DNA from 3 places in the Streptomonospora nanhaiensis genome. Region 1 is predicted to be linked to each of the others. Evidence: predicted binding sites of a transcription regulator. Region 1 holds the regulator's gene; each other region holds the start of a gene.
The links. Region 1 encodes LexA, which represses DNA repair genes until DNA is damaged. Its sites were predicted from a motif close to TCGAACANNTGTTCGA; they were not measured.
Positions count from the first base shown of each region.

Region 2: a site for LexA is predicted at 1,842-1,857, ahead of HNR12_RS03325 (DNA polymerase III subunit alpha). Genes of this name have one in related genera too.
Region 3: a site for LexA is predicted at 3,385-3,400, ahead of HNR12_RS18540 (Rv2578c family radical SAM protein). Genes of this name have one in related genera too.

Region 1 covers NZ_JACCFO010000001.1:5,440,471-5,444,818, forward strand. Annotated here, with positions in the region: gene HNR12_RS24190 (alpha/beta fold hydrolase) at 103-1,194, opposite strand; gene lexA (transcriptional repressor LexA) at 1,402-2,019, opposite strand; gene HNR12_RS29620 (LysM peptidoglycan-binding domain-containing protein) at 2,509-3,165, shown strand; gene pfkB (1-phosphofructokinase) at 3,371-4,312, opposite strand.
Region 2 covers NZ_JACCFO010000001.1:769,437-773,784, reverse strand. Annotated here, with positions in the region: gene HNR12_RS03325 (DNA polymerase III subunit alpha) at 1-1,703, opposite strand, end outside; gene HNR12_RS03320 (metal-dependent transcriptional regulator) at 2,025-2,750, shown strand; gene HNR12_RS03315 (DUF2795 domain-containing protein) at 2,911-3,240, shown strand; gene HNR12_RS03310 (FAD-binding protein) at 3,284-4,348, opposite strand, start outside.
Region 3 covers NZ_JACCFO010000001.1:4,185,343-4,189,690, forward strand. Annotated here, with positions in the region: gene HNR12_RS18530 (DUF1266 domain-containing protein) at 1-540, shown strand, start outside; gene HNR12_RS18535 (prolyl oligopeptidase family serine peptidase) at 568-2,679, opposite strand; gene HNR12_RS18540 (Rv2578c family radical SAM protein) at 3,409-4,348, shown strand, end outside.

The sequences.
Region 1 (4,348 bases):
CCTTGGTGGGGCGGAGCGCCGCCGCGGCAGCAGGGTAGGGCGCCGCACCGACATTCCCCGGGCCGCGCCGCCGCCCCCGGTCCCCGGGTCCCCGCAGCGCTCCTACAGGCCCACCGAGTCCTCCAGGAAGCCGACCAGGGCGGGCGCGACGTCGGGGGAGAAGCGGCGCTGGGAGTCCAGAACGGGCGCGCCGGGCGCGTCGTCGTACACGCGCAGCACGTGGTCGGCGCCCTCGACGTCGACCCGCTCGGCCCCGGGCAGGCCGGTCATCAGCCGGTCGACGTCGGAGCGCTGGATCTGGGAGTCGGCGGTGCCCCACAGCACCAGCACGGGGATGTCGTCGGGTACGTCGCGGGCGAGGTCGACCGGGTCCATGGCGTCGACGGTGCGCAGGAACGGGGCCGTGCGCGGCTCCAGGACGCCGCCCAGCGGCGAGCCCGAGGCGAGGTCGGGCACCTCGCCGTCGCGGATGCCGGCGATGGCGTAGCGGGTGTCGGAGAGCGTCTCCTCGGCCTCGGTGTAGCCGAGGGCGCCCGCCGCCTCGGCCTGGCGGACCTGCTCGGTGACCTGCCGGTCGAGGACGTCGAGGTAGCGCCGCCCCGGAGGGGCCGCCAGCACCAGGGCCGCGGGCGGGGTGCCGCCCGCCAGTTCGTGGGCGCGCAGCGCGAACAGCGCGCCCTCGCTGTGGCCGATCACCACGAGCCGCGCGGGGTCGACCTCGGGCTGGTCGGCCATGAAGGCGTAGGCGGCGGCCACCTCGTCGGCGAAGACGCCGTAGTCGACCGGGGCCTCGGGATCGCGCGAGGCCATGCCCGTGGCGCCGCTGCCGAGCTTGTCGTAGCGCAGCGACGCGACGCCCGCCTCGGCCAGGACGCGTGCGATGTTCTCGTTGGTGCCGGCGTCGGGACGCGCGGGGTTGTCGCCGTCGCGGTCGGTGGGGCCGCTGCCGGAGACGATGAGCGCTGCCGGAAGCCCCTCGCCGCCGTCGGGCGGCAGCGCGAACGTGCCGTGCAGGGTGTCGGGGCCGCTGGTGAAGGTGATGTCGCGTTCGGCCGGGCGCACGCCGGGCGCCGAGGCGATCGGGTTGGGATCGGTCTCGGGCGAGCACGCGGTGCCGAGCAGCAGCAGCGGGAGGGCCGCGAGCGCGGCGAGGGCGCGTGCGGCGCGGGCGGGCGGCGGAGGCACGAGGGGCATGGTCACCACGGTATTGCCCGCCGGGCGGCGGCGGGGCGGGGGCTGCGGGCAGCGGCGGCGCCCGGGGGCGGCGCGGCGGGGGCGGGCGCGGGAGGCCGCCGGTGACCGTGCCGGTAACCCTTGGGTTCCGAATCGGATAAGGGTCCGTGATCTACGGCGAAGATCACGGACCCGTACCAAAGCGAGGCGAAGTCGTTACAGAACGGGTCAGACGCGCCGCAGGACCGCCACGACCTTGCCCAGGATGGTGGCCTGGTCGCCGTTGATGGGCTCGTAGGCGTCGTTGCGCGGCAGCAGCCACACGTGGTCGGAGTCGCGCTTGAAGACCTTCACCGTGGCCTCGTCGTCGAGCAAGGCGGCCACGATGTCGCCGTTGTTGGCGTCGGGCTGCTGGCGGACAACGACCAGGTCACCGTCGGTGATGGCGGCCTCGATCATGGAGTCGCCGACGACGTTGAGCATGAACAGCCGGCCCTCGCCCACGAGCTGCTTGGGCAGGGTGAGGACGTCCTCGATGGACTCCTCGGCCAGGATCGGGCCGCCGGCCGCGATCCGGCCGACCACGGGGACGTCGGTGGCGCGGGAGCCGTCGGCCTCGGGGGTGTCCTCCAGTTGGTCCCAGGAGCGCACCGGGGGCTGTCCCGGTATGCGAATTTCCACCGCTCGTGGGCGATTCTGGTCGCGGTGGAGATAGCCCTTGCGTTGCAAGACCTTCAACTGGTGCGCAACACTGGACGGGCTCGATAGCCCCACCGCGTCGCCGATCTCGCGGATGGACGGCGGGTACCCGCGCTGCCGCACGTAGCGGTGAATGCAGCTCAGCACGCTCTGCTGGCGGGCCGTGAGCTGCGGCGCCCCCTCCGTTCCCTCGGCGGACCCCTGTGGATCGGCGGAAGACGCGGCAGAGGACCGGAGCGCGGTGACGGAGGTTCCGCCCGCGTGAGGTTCCTGGGTTCCGTGGTTCTCCTCCGGCACGGCCGGCCTCCTCGGCGGTCGGTGGGTCAAATGGTGCGGCTATCGGTGCGGACGTCGGGCGGATCCCCGAAAAGGCGGAGCCGACCAGTCGAGCGGGTTTTTCAGCAGCGGTAGCGCGCGTGCCGCCACCTGGAGTGGCGCAGCCGATACCGCGGCGAAACATGTCCAACGTTAGTGCGTGTACACGGCAATATCAAACAAACGTTCGAGATGGTGCTGAAAAATTCGCTCGTATGCGGTAGTAATCGAACGTCAGTTCTAACGAACGGGCGTACGAAGGTGAGGGCAGTGACCATGACTGTTTCCGCGGCTGAATCCGCATCCGCGTGCGAATCCCCTGTGCCCTGGTCAACGTCGTCCGCCGCGCGCCGCGCGGTGCCGCGCCGCCTGTCCGTCGTGTCGGCCGACGACGGCTCCGACAGCGCCCGCCACACCGGCGCGGGCGGTGCCGAGGACCCCGCGCGGGGCGGCCGGGGCCGCGGTGCCGACCACGAGAGCGGGAGCACCGCCGCCGAGCCGTTCGACTGGGCGCGCGAGATCCCCGAGTGGCGCGCGGTGCCCGACCCCCGCCCGGTCCGCAGGAGCCGTCCGCGCCCCGGTCCGCCCGCCTCCCGCGCCGCCGCGCAGCGGCCCGAAGAGGCTCCCGGCGCCGTGCTGGCGCCCGCGGTGTCGCTGTGGCGGCACCGGCTCACCCGCCGCGGCAGAGTGGTCGTGGTGGCCTCGGCCTCGGTGCTGGCCACCGCGCTGCTGTCGGCCGCGTTCATGGCCGCCACCACCGCCGGCGCCGCCGCCTCGAACACCGCCACCGACTCCGTGCTCAACGGCTCCACCCCGGGCACCGTGGTGGTGCGCGAGGGCGACACCCTGTGGGAGATCGCCGAGCGCGTGCGCCCGGGCGACGACCCCCGCCGCACCGTCCACGAGATCGTGCGCGTGAACGGGCTCAGCGAGTCCACCCTCGAACCCGGCCAGGAACTCCTCATGCCGGAGTTCTAACAGCAGGCGGTGACATTCGGGCGCGGCACCCCGCCGGCGGCCGTCCCGGCGGAGACCGGAGCCCGCCGCCCGGCCCGCGCCCCGGCCGCCGCCAAGGGCGCCCGCCGCCGCAGCCGGCGCACGGCGCCCCGCGTGCCGCACCGCCGCGCCGCACACGCGTACGCGGTCCGTACGACCCGTGTCCCCGCCTTCCGCGCGGGAGGCTCTAGAGGTCGGCCACCCGCCAGTCCGCCGGGGGATCGGCCACCAGCCGCACCTCGCCGGCGCGCAGGTCCTCGGGCCCGGGAACCGTGGTTCCGGGCATCGCCACGGCCGCCGCGCCCCACGCCACCGCGCGGCACAGCCGCTCCTCGGGCGGCCCCTCGGCCGACAGGTAGCCCGCCAGGGAGCAGTCGCCCGCGCCCACCGTGCTGCGCGGCACCACCTCCGGGCCCTGCGCCCACCAGGTGCGGTCGCGGTCGACCAGCAGCGCCCCGTGGGCGCCCAGGGTCACCAGCACCAGTCGGTTGCCCCAGGACACCACCTCGCGCGCCGCCCCGACCACGTCGCCGACGGTCTCCAGGGGGCGGCCCAGCAGTTCGGCCAGCTCCTCCAGGTTGGGCTTGAGCAGCGCGAAGTCGCCGGCGCCCGCGGCCGCCTCCAGGGGCTTGCCCGAGGTGTCCAGGGCCACCGGCACGCCCCGGGCGGCCGCCAGCCGGCCGATCCGGGCGTAGAGGTCGGGAGGGGTCCCACCGGGCAGGCTGCCGCTGGCCACCAGCCACTGCGGCTCGCGCGCGAGTTCGGCGTCGAGGGCCGCCAGCAGCTCCTCTACCTCGGCGGTGGTGAGGGCCGGGCCGCTGCTGTTGAGCTTGGTGGTGGTGCCGTCGGCCTCGGTGACGGTGATGTTGGTGCGCGTGGCGTCGGTGATGGGCACCCGGACGCAGGGCAGGTCGCCCAGCAGCGCGGTGAGTTCGGCCCCCTGGGGGCCGCCGACGGGGAGCACGGCGGTGGTGTCGCGGCCGTTGCGGCGCAGCGCCCGCGAGACGTTGACGCCCTTGCCCCCGGCCTGGGTGCGCGCGGACTGGACGCGCAGGATCTCGCCCGGCTCGAGCCTGGGGACTTCGAGGGTGTGGTCGACACTGGGATTGGGCGTGCAGGTGAGGATCATGCGGGCGTGCTCCGTGGTTCGACTGCGCGGGTGGTC
Region 2 (4,348 bases), 4.7 Mb from region 1:
TCCACGCGCGTGTCCTCCACCCGCTCGATCTCGGCCAGGGCGTGGGTCATGGCCGACTGCATGCGCACCCCGATGACGTCGAGCTTGATCAGGCCCATCTCCTCGACGTCGTCCTTGTCGTACTGGACCATGTCGTAGCCCACGCGGCTGGGCTCCAGGGGGGCGCGGTCGCGCAGGGAGGAGTCCGACACCACGATCCCGCAGGGGTGCATGGCGATGTGGCGGGGCAGCCCGTCCAGCCGCTCGGCCAGCCGGAACAGCGTCTCCACCTGGGCGCCGCCCAGCCCCACCGAGCGCAGTTCGGGCAGGTCGGCGCATGCGGTGCGGATCTGGCGGGCGCGGATGTGGGGGAACGCCTTGGCCAGCACGTCGATCTCGTGGGGCGGCACGCCCATGACCGTGCCGGCGTCGCGGATGGCGCTGCGGGCGCGGTAGGTCTCCATCATCGACACGCACGCGGCGTCGGGGTAGGCGCCCATGACGACCCCGTAGGCCTCCAGCCGGCGGGCCGACTCCACGTCCAGGTCGATGTCGGGCAGGCCGGTGCGGCTGTGGGTGAGGAACCGCTCCATGAGCAGCCCGTGGGCCAGGGGGTCCACCGCCGAGATGCCGATGAGGTGGTTGACCAGGCTGCCGGCGCCCGAGCCGCGGATGGAGCAGCGGATGCCGGCGGCGCGGATGCGGCGGGCGATGTCGGCGACGGTGAGGAAGTAGGCGGAGAACCCCTTGCGCTCGATGATGTCCAGTTCGTGGGCAAGCCGGTCGCGGGCGCGGGTGTCGCGCGCCTTGCCCAGCCGGTCCATGCCCTCCCGGCAGGCCAGCCACAGCCGGTCGCGGGCGCCGGGGACCTCGGGCAGGTGGTGGCGGTCCATGCCCAGGTCGGCGCCCGGGTCCAGGGCGCAGGAGGCGGCCAGGGCGCGGGTGTGGGCCAGCAGCCGGCGGGCGGCGGCGGGGTCGGGGCCGCAGATCCGCTCGGCCACGGCGGCCATCTCGGCGGTGCCCTTGAGGTGGGCCTCGCCGGTGTCGGGGACCTCGGGCGGGGCGCCGCCGGGCAGCCAGCGGCGGGCCTCGTCCAGCACGCGGGCGACCTCGGCCTCGCCGGGGCGGGCGTAGCGCACCGCGTTGCCCAGCACGGCCAGGGTGCGGGTGTCGGCGGCCAGGCGCAGCAGGGCGGCGGCGCGGCGGTGCTGGCCGGGGCCGTAGTGGTCGACCAGTTCGACGGCGGTCTCGGCGACCTCGCGCCAGCGCTCCAGGCGGCGGCGCGCGCCCTCCAGGTGGCCCTGGGCGGCGGCCCGGGCGACGTCGGATTCGGGCCCCAGCAGCACCACCAGCCCTTCGGCGTGGGCGGCCAGGGCGGTGCGGGACAGGGCGGGCACCCCTCGCGCGCCCTCGGCGTGGGCGGCGCTGACCAGGCGGCACAGCGAGGCCCAGCCGCGGGCGCCGCGGGCCAGCAGGGTGACGCGGCCCCCCTCGGGGGCGGCCACGGCCAGGCTGGCGCCCAGCAGGGGGCGGATCCCGGCGGCCTGGCAGGCCCGCACGTGCTTGACGGCGCCGTAGACGCCGTCGCGGTCGGTGAGCGCGAGCATGTCCATGCCCAGTTCGGCCGCGCGCTCCACCAGGGCGGCGGGCGGGGTGGCGCCGTGGCGCATGGACGCCGAGGAGACCACGTCCAGGTGGACGAAGGGGTCGGCGGGCGGGGTCATCGCGCGCGGCCCCCCGCCGGCGCGGCGGCGCCGGGCGCGGTGCGCGCGGGTCTGGCGGTGAGCGGTACGGCCATGGCTTCCCCCCGAATGCCGCGGCCGGAGGGGCGCGGAGGCACCCTCGGGGAAGACAGGCCGAAATCGAACCTTTGTACGAAGAATAGCGCACCCATGATCGCCGACAAAACCGTGACCTGGTAAAAGACCGTCCCGGGTTTCGGTCACGGCGGCCTGGGGCCGGAAACCCCGGCGGTTTCGGACCTGGCGGCCCGCGCGCCCGGCGGCCCGCGCCCGGTTCCCCTGGGGCGCGATACCGTAGCGAGCATGGGCAACCCAGGGGAGCGGCCGTCCACCTCGGTCGAGGACTACGTCAAGGTCATCTACGACCTGCAGGAGCGCGGTTCGGGCCGGGTGACCATCTCCGCCATGGCCGAGCGGCTGGCGGTGTCCAACTCCTCGGTCTCGGGCATGCTGCGCAAACTGAGCGAGCTGGGGCTGGTGGAGCACCGCCGCTACGGCGACGTCCGCCTCACCGAGACCGGCGACAAGGCGGCCCTGGCCGTGCTGCGCCGCCACCGGCTGCTGGAGACCTACCTGGTGGAGGCCCTGGGCTACTCCTGGGACGAGGTCCACGACGAGGCCGAGATCCTGGAGCACGTGGTCTCCGACCGCTTCGTCGACCGCATCGCCGCCCACCTGGGCGACCCCCTGGTCGACCCGCACGGCGACCCCATCCCCACCCGCGACGGCCGCGTGGTCGAGCGCGAGACCCGGCTGCTGTCGGCGGCCGAGCCCGGCACCGTGGGCGTCATCGTGCGCGTCAACGACTCCGACCCCGACCTGCTGCGCTACCTGTCCGAGGAGCGCATCGGGATCGGCATGCGCGTGGAGCTGGTGGGCCGCCAGCCCTTCGGCGGTTCGCTGATGGTGCGCGTGGGCGCCCCCGGCGACCAGCGCGACCAGGCACTGGGCCTGCAGGCGGCCGAGGCCCTGTGGATCGCGCCGGCGCCCGAGCAGCACCCGCCCCGCGCCCCCCGCTCCGGCGGCTGAGCGTCCGGCGCCCCGCCGCCGCCCTCACCGGCAGCCGCGCGAATGGCCCGGTGGTGCGCCGGGTAGTCGTCCCCGCGCACGCCCGGCGGCGCCGAGCCGCGCCGACCGCGCCCACACCGCTCGGCGGCGCCGGGGCCACGCGGTGGAAAGGAGCGATGCCATGGCCGTGCTGCACGACGTCGAGGGACTCCGGCAGATCCTGTCCGGGCTCGACTTCCCCGTGGGCAAGGACCGGATCGTGGAGTACGCCCAGGACCAGGGCGCCGACCGGTCCCTGCTCAGCGCCCTGCAGGCGATGCCGCAGGCCGACTACAACGAGCCCAACGAGGTGCTGCGCGCGGTGCCCCAGGGCGAGCTGGGCGGGCAGCGCCGCTCGGAGACCGAGCGCTACCAGCAGCGCCACCCGCCGCAGGGCATGGCGGCCTCGTCCCGCGAGACCGGCCCGGTCAACCCCATCGAGGAGGAGCTGGGCGAGAACCGCAAGTCCTGACGGACCCGGCAACACCGCCCGCGCGCCCTGCCGGGCGGCCCCTCTAGGGCTCCACCGACTGCCGGTGGCGGAACACGTTGAAGGGGTCCCACGTCCGCTTCACCTGCCGCAGCCGGGGGTAGTGCTCCTTGTAGTACAGCGCGGACCAGGGGACCTCCGATCGGTTCCACTCGGGGTCGCTCAGGTCGGCGTCGGGGTAGCTGATGTAGCAGCCGTCGGTGGTGGCGTCGGGCACCGGCACCCCCGGGCGGCCCTCGGCGTCGCCGTAGACCGCCCGGTACAGCTCGCGGATCCACTTCAGGCGCGGCGCGGGGTCGCCGCCGCTGGGCCAGTAGACCTGGTACTGCAGCTTCACGACGGAGTCGCGCTGGGCCACGGCGGTGTCGGCGGCGTCGCGCCGGTTGATCGCCCCGCCGTAGGAGTCGATCTGCACGGTGGCGTCGCGCACCGCCTCGGGCGGGTTGGTCAGCGCCTCCCAGACCGCCCGGACGTGGTGCTCGGGCAGCGGCGTGCGCATGTAGGCCGACTTGTACTTGCCCGCCTGGTCGTTGGCGAGCAGCGGCACGGCGGTCAACTCGGAGATGTCGACGTGCACGGGGTCCTTGGAGCCGGTGAGCACGGGGTGCTCGCCGTGGGCCTGGGAGCGGTGGTCCAGGTCCGCTCCCACCCCGTGGTCCAGGGCGCGCACGAACTCCGTCAGCCGCTGGCGCGCCTCGGGCAGGGTGGCGTCGATCTGGGCGATCAGGCCGATCTGGTCGGAGGTGCGCGGGGTCAGCAGCAGGATCCCGAAGAGCGGGCCGTAGCGGTCGTCGTCCTGGTGGTCGCGGAAGAACCCGCCGAAGTTGTCGACGAGCCGCTTGAACGACGCGTAGTCCATGTCGGCCCACTTCCAGCCGGCCTCCACCCGCAGCGCGCCCGAGGGCGCCTGGGGCAGGTCCTTGAACCAGAAGCGGGTGACCATGCCGAAGTTGCCGCCCCCGCCGCCGGTGTGGGCCCACCACAGCTCGCGCAGTTCGCCGGTGTCCTGGCAGGAGGCGGTGACCAGGTCCACCTCCAGGCGCCCGGCGGGCGAGCGCCGCCGGACCACGGCCACCTCCACCGCGTCGAG
Region 3 (4,348 bases), 1.3 Mb from region 1:
ATCGACACCGCCATGCGCCGGCTGCTGCTCCTGCGCCACGGCGCCCACGGCCGGCGCCACGCCATGGCCTACGACGCGTTCCTCGCCGGCCTGCGGCCCTCACCCGACAACCCCGAGTCGCCCGTGCTCGCCGAGGTCGGCCACCTGCTCGTCCAGCTCAGCTCCGACCCCGACTTCTGGAAGGAGGAGCTGAACCGGGTCGCCATGCTCGTGGGGCAGCCGGCCGACCTCGGGCTCAACAAGCACATGATCTGGGACTACGCCCGCGCCATGATGCTGTACCGGTGGGGCCACCAGGCGGGGTGGTTCACCGAGGAGTACTGCTGGGAGCGCATGCTGCCGCTGGCGCGCGACATCCAGCGGCACTACGGCTCCTGGACCGAGATGGGCGGCTACTACCTCAGCGGGCGCCGCCTGTGGGCGGGCGGCGCGCCCGACAACCAGGACCGGTTCGAGCAGGCGTTCGAGAAGCTGCGCACCGACGTGCGCAGCCCCTGGAACATCGTCGACTGGGGCCACCCGCTGCACCGCGACTGGTAGCACCCCGACGCGCGGCGGCCCGCCCCCTCAGCCCGCGGCCCCGGCGCCCAGCCCGGTGTGGGCCGCGCAGAACGCCAGCACGTCGGCCTGCAGGCCGATCCACCGCGACGCCGACCGCATGCCGTGGCCCACGTCGGACTCGCACCGCAGCAGCACCGGCCGCGCCCCCGGCGTGTCCGCCGCCGCGTCCTGCAGCGCCGCGGTGAGCTTGCGGGTGTGCATGGAGTCCACCCGGGCGTCGGTGCGCGGGCAGGTCAGCAGCACCGCAGGGTAGCCGGCGCCCCGGCGCACCCGGTGGTAGGGGGAGTACGACAGCAGGGTGTCGAGCTGGTCGGGGTCGTCGGCGGTGCCGAACTCCTCGCACCACATCCGGCCCAGCCCGAATCCGGGGTAGCGCACCATGTCGGTGAGGGCGTCGGACACCACGGCCGCCGCGAACAGGTCCGGGCGCGCGGTGATCGCGGCGGCGGCCATGAGGCCGCTGTGCGAGGCGCCCTTGACGGCGAGGCGGTCGGGCGCGGTCCAGCCCTGCGCCACCAGCCACTCCGCGGCGGCCAAGAAGTCGGCGATCGCCGTGGGCTTGTTGGCGCCGCTGCCGGCGGCGTGCCAGGCTGTGCCGCCCTCGCCGCCGCCGCGCACCCCCGCCACCGCGTAGACCCCGCCCGCGCGCACCCACGCCAGGATGGTCGGGGAGTAGCCCGGCACGCTGGAGGCGCCGAACCCGCCGTAGGTGGTGAGCAGGGTCGGCCGCGGACCGTCGGCGGGGTCGCCGGCGAAGACCAGGTGCATGCCGACCCGCGTGCCGTCGCCGGCGGTGTAGTCGACCTGGCGCACCCGCGGAGCGGCGGGGTCAGCGCCGCCCGCGGCGGCGGGCGCGGGCGGCGCGCCCTCGGCCGGCTCGGGGACGCACCGCCGCTCCCGCAGGTCGAACCGGTAGACGGTCGGCGGGGTCACGAAGTCGGTGTAGGCGAACCACGCCCGGTCGGAGTCGGGCGGCGCGGCCATGCGGCGGATCGACCCGGAGCCGGGCACGGGGACGTCGCACAGGCGGGCGCCGTCGTGGCCGTGCAGCGCCAGCCCGCTCAGCCCGCGGCGGGTGCGGTTCACCAGCAGGCACGGCGCGCCGGTGTCGGGGTCGAGCAGGGGCACGGCGTCGTCGAGCACCGCGCCGGGCTCCTCGGGGATCAGCGTGCGCCAGGATCCGGAGGCGGGGTCGTCGGGGTCGACCGCGCAGACGCGCCCGAACGGGGCGCCGAGGTCGGTGACGGCCAGCACCAGCGGGCCCGGACCGAACTTCAGCACGGCGCGCGAGCCGTCGCGGTCGCCGTCGTGCAGCACCCGCGGCTCGGCTCCGGGCTCGGGCACCACCAGCAGGGTGTTGCCGGAGGTCACCCCGCTGGAGGTGGTGATCATCAGCCACGGCCGGGCGGGGGCGGACTTGATCGCCAGGTGCGGGCGGTCGGTGCGGTAGACGGTCTCGTCGTCGGCGGGGTCGGTGCCCAGCCGGTGCAGCAGCACCCGGCGGCCCCGCTCTCCGTCGGGCGCGGTGTAGTGGAACCCCAGGCCGCTGGGCAGCCACGCCACGGGGGTGGGCCGGGCCAGCGGGATGGGGGAGTCCACGGGGGTGCCGTCGGCGACGCGGACGACGTGCAGCACGGGGCGCTCGCTGCCGCCGGTGGAGACCTGGTAGGCCAGCACCGCGCCGTTCCACGAGGGCCGCCAGGAGTCCAGGGTGGTGCGGGCCCCGGGGTCCAGCGCCAGGGGGTCGATCAGCACGCGGGGCTCGGCGCCGGGGTCGGCCACCACGAGCACGGGCAGCTCCTGGCCCGGCGCGCGGCGCAGGGAGAACCGGCGGCCGCGGCGCACCACGGGCGGAGAGGACACGGGCGCGGTGAGGGCGCCGACCCCGATCAGTTCGGCGAGGTCGCGGTGGAGGGCGTCGCGCAGGGGCCAGGTGGCGCGGTGGCGCTCCAGCAGCGCGGCCTGGCCGGCCAGCCACTCGGCGCACTCGGGCGTGGAGTCGTCCTCCAGCCAGCGGAAGGGGTCGGCGACGACGCGCCCGTGGATGCGGTCGGCGTCGTCGCCGCGCCGCGGGGAGGGCGGCCGCATCGCCACGCGGTCGGAATCGGAAACGGCCACGGATGCCTCCTGTCGTGGTGCGGAAAAACGCGCCCCGGACAGCCGCGGGGGCCGAACGGGAAAAGGGGGGCGGGTGCGGAAATGCTTAACCGAGGCCGCCGCGGGCCGCCCCGCCGCGCCGGGCAGACCGGACGTCGCGGATCCCCTCCACCTGGGCGGATGTTCCGCCGACCAGTGAATGGGACCGGGAATCGAATGTCAACCGCGAGGCGGGGGAATCCGCCGCCGCACCGCGCGGAGGGCGTCATCGGATACCCGAAAGGTCGACAAGATCAGTGAATGCCGCTTTTCAAGAATCCGCGCCCTATGCACCTTAAGCGGCGTTCGCCGAAACAAACCGGGACAGAAAAGAGGCCCGGCGGGTGGCTCCCGCGGACCCCGGACGGATGGATGACCGTACGAACGTGGTCTGGGCGCTAGCCCAGGTCCCCTTCGAGGAGTTCGCCGCGCCAGCCCTCGATGTGCAGGACCTCGTCGGCGATCACGGCGACGCCAATGAAGAGCAGACCGGGAAGTTCGTACATGATTGTCTCCTTTCTCACACGGTGTCCGTTCCGCTGCCCAGTGAAGTCGCCCCCGCCCCAGGTGTCAAAGACCGCCCTCGGGGCCCGGGAACCCCTGCCGCACCGGCGATCCCGCTCCCCGGCGGGCCCCGGACGGGTGTCGGCTTCCAGGTTCTTTGTCCGGTTTTCGCTGGACAATAAATCGAACTTGTGTTCGAATTGGGGCATGCGATGGGAAGGACTCCGCGACGACTCCACCGCCCCCGCGCTCTTCGACCGCGCGGCCGTGGCGCCCGCCGAACCCGCCCGGGGCACCGGCCGGGCCGGCCTGTCCGCGCCCGGACCCGGGCCGATCCAGGCCGGCCAGGGCGACTCCCCGGTGGCGGTCGAGATCCGCGCCCGCTCCATCATCAACCGGGTGCCGGGGGAGTCCCAGGTGCCCTTCCGCTGGACCGTCAACCCCTACCGGGGCTGCTCCCACGCGTGCGTCTACTGCTTCGCGCGGCGCACCCACACCTACCTCGACCTTGACCCCGGGCACGACTTCGACACCAAGATCATGGTCAAGGTCAACGCCGGGGAACTCCTGCGCCGCGAACTCGCCCACCCCCGCTGGAGCGGCGAACCCATCGCCATGGGCACCAACACCGACCCCTACCAGCGGGCCGAGGGCCGCTACCGCCTCATGCCCGAGATCATCGCCGCGCTGCGCGACTTCGCCAACCCGTTCTCCATCCTCACCAAGGGCCGGCTCATCCTGCGCGACCTCCACCTCCTGGAACAGGCCGCGCGGGTCACCGACGTCGGCCTGGCGGTGTCGGTCGGCTCCCTCGACGAATCCGTGTGGCGCTCGGTCGAACCCGGCACCCCCCGCCCCGCGAGCCGCCTCGACGTCGTCCGCCGCTGCGCCGACCGCGGCCTGCGCTGCTCGGTGCTGATGGCCCCGATCCTGCCCGGCCTCACCGACTCCCCCGAGCAGATCGACGCCACGGTCGCCGCGATCGCCGCCGCCGGGGCCGCGAGCCTCACCCCCATCACCCTGCACCTGCGGCCCGGCGCCCGCGAGTGGTACCTCGCCTGGCTGGCCCGCGAGCACCCCCGGCTCGTGCCGCGCTACCGCGAGCTGTACCGGCGCGGCGCCTACGCCCCCAAGCCCTACCGCGCCC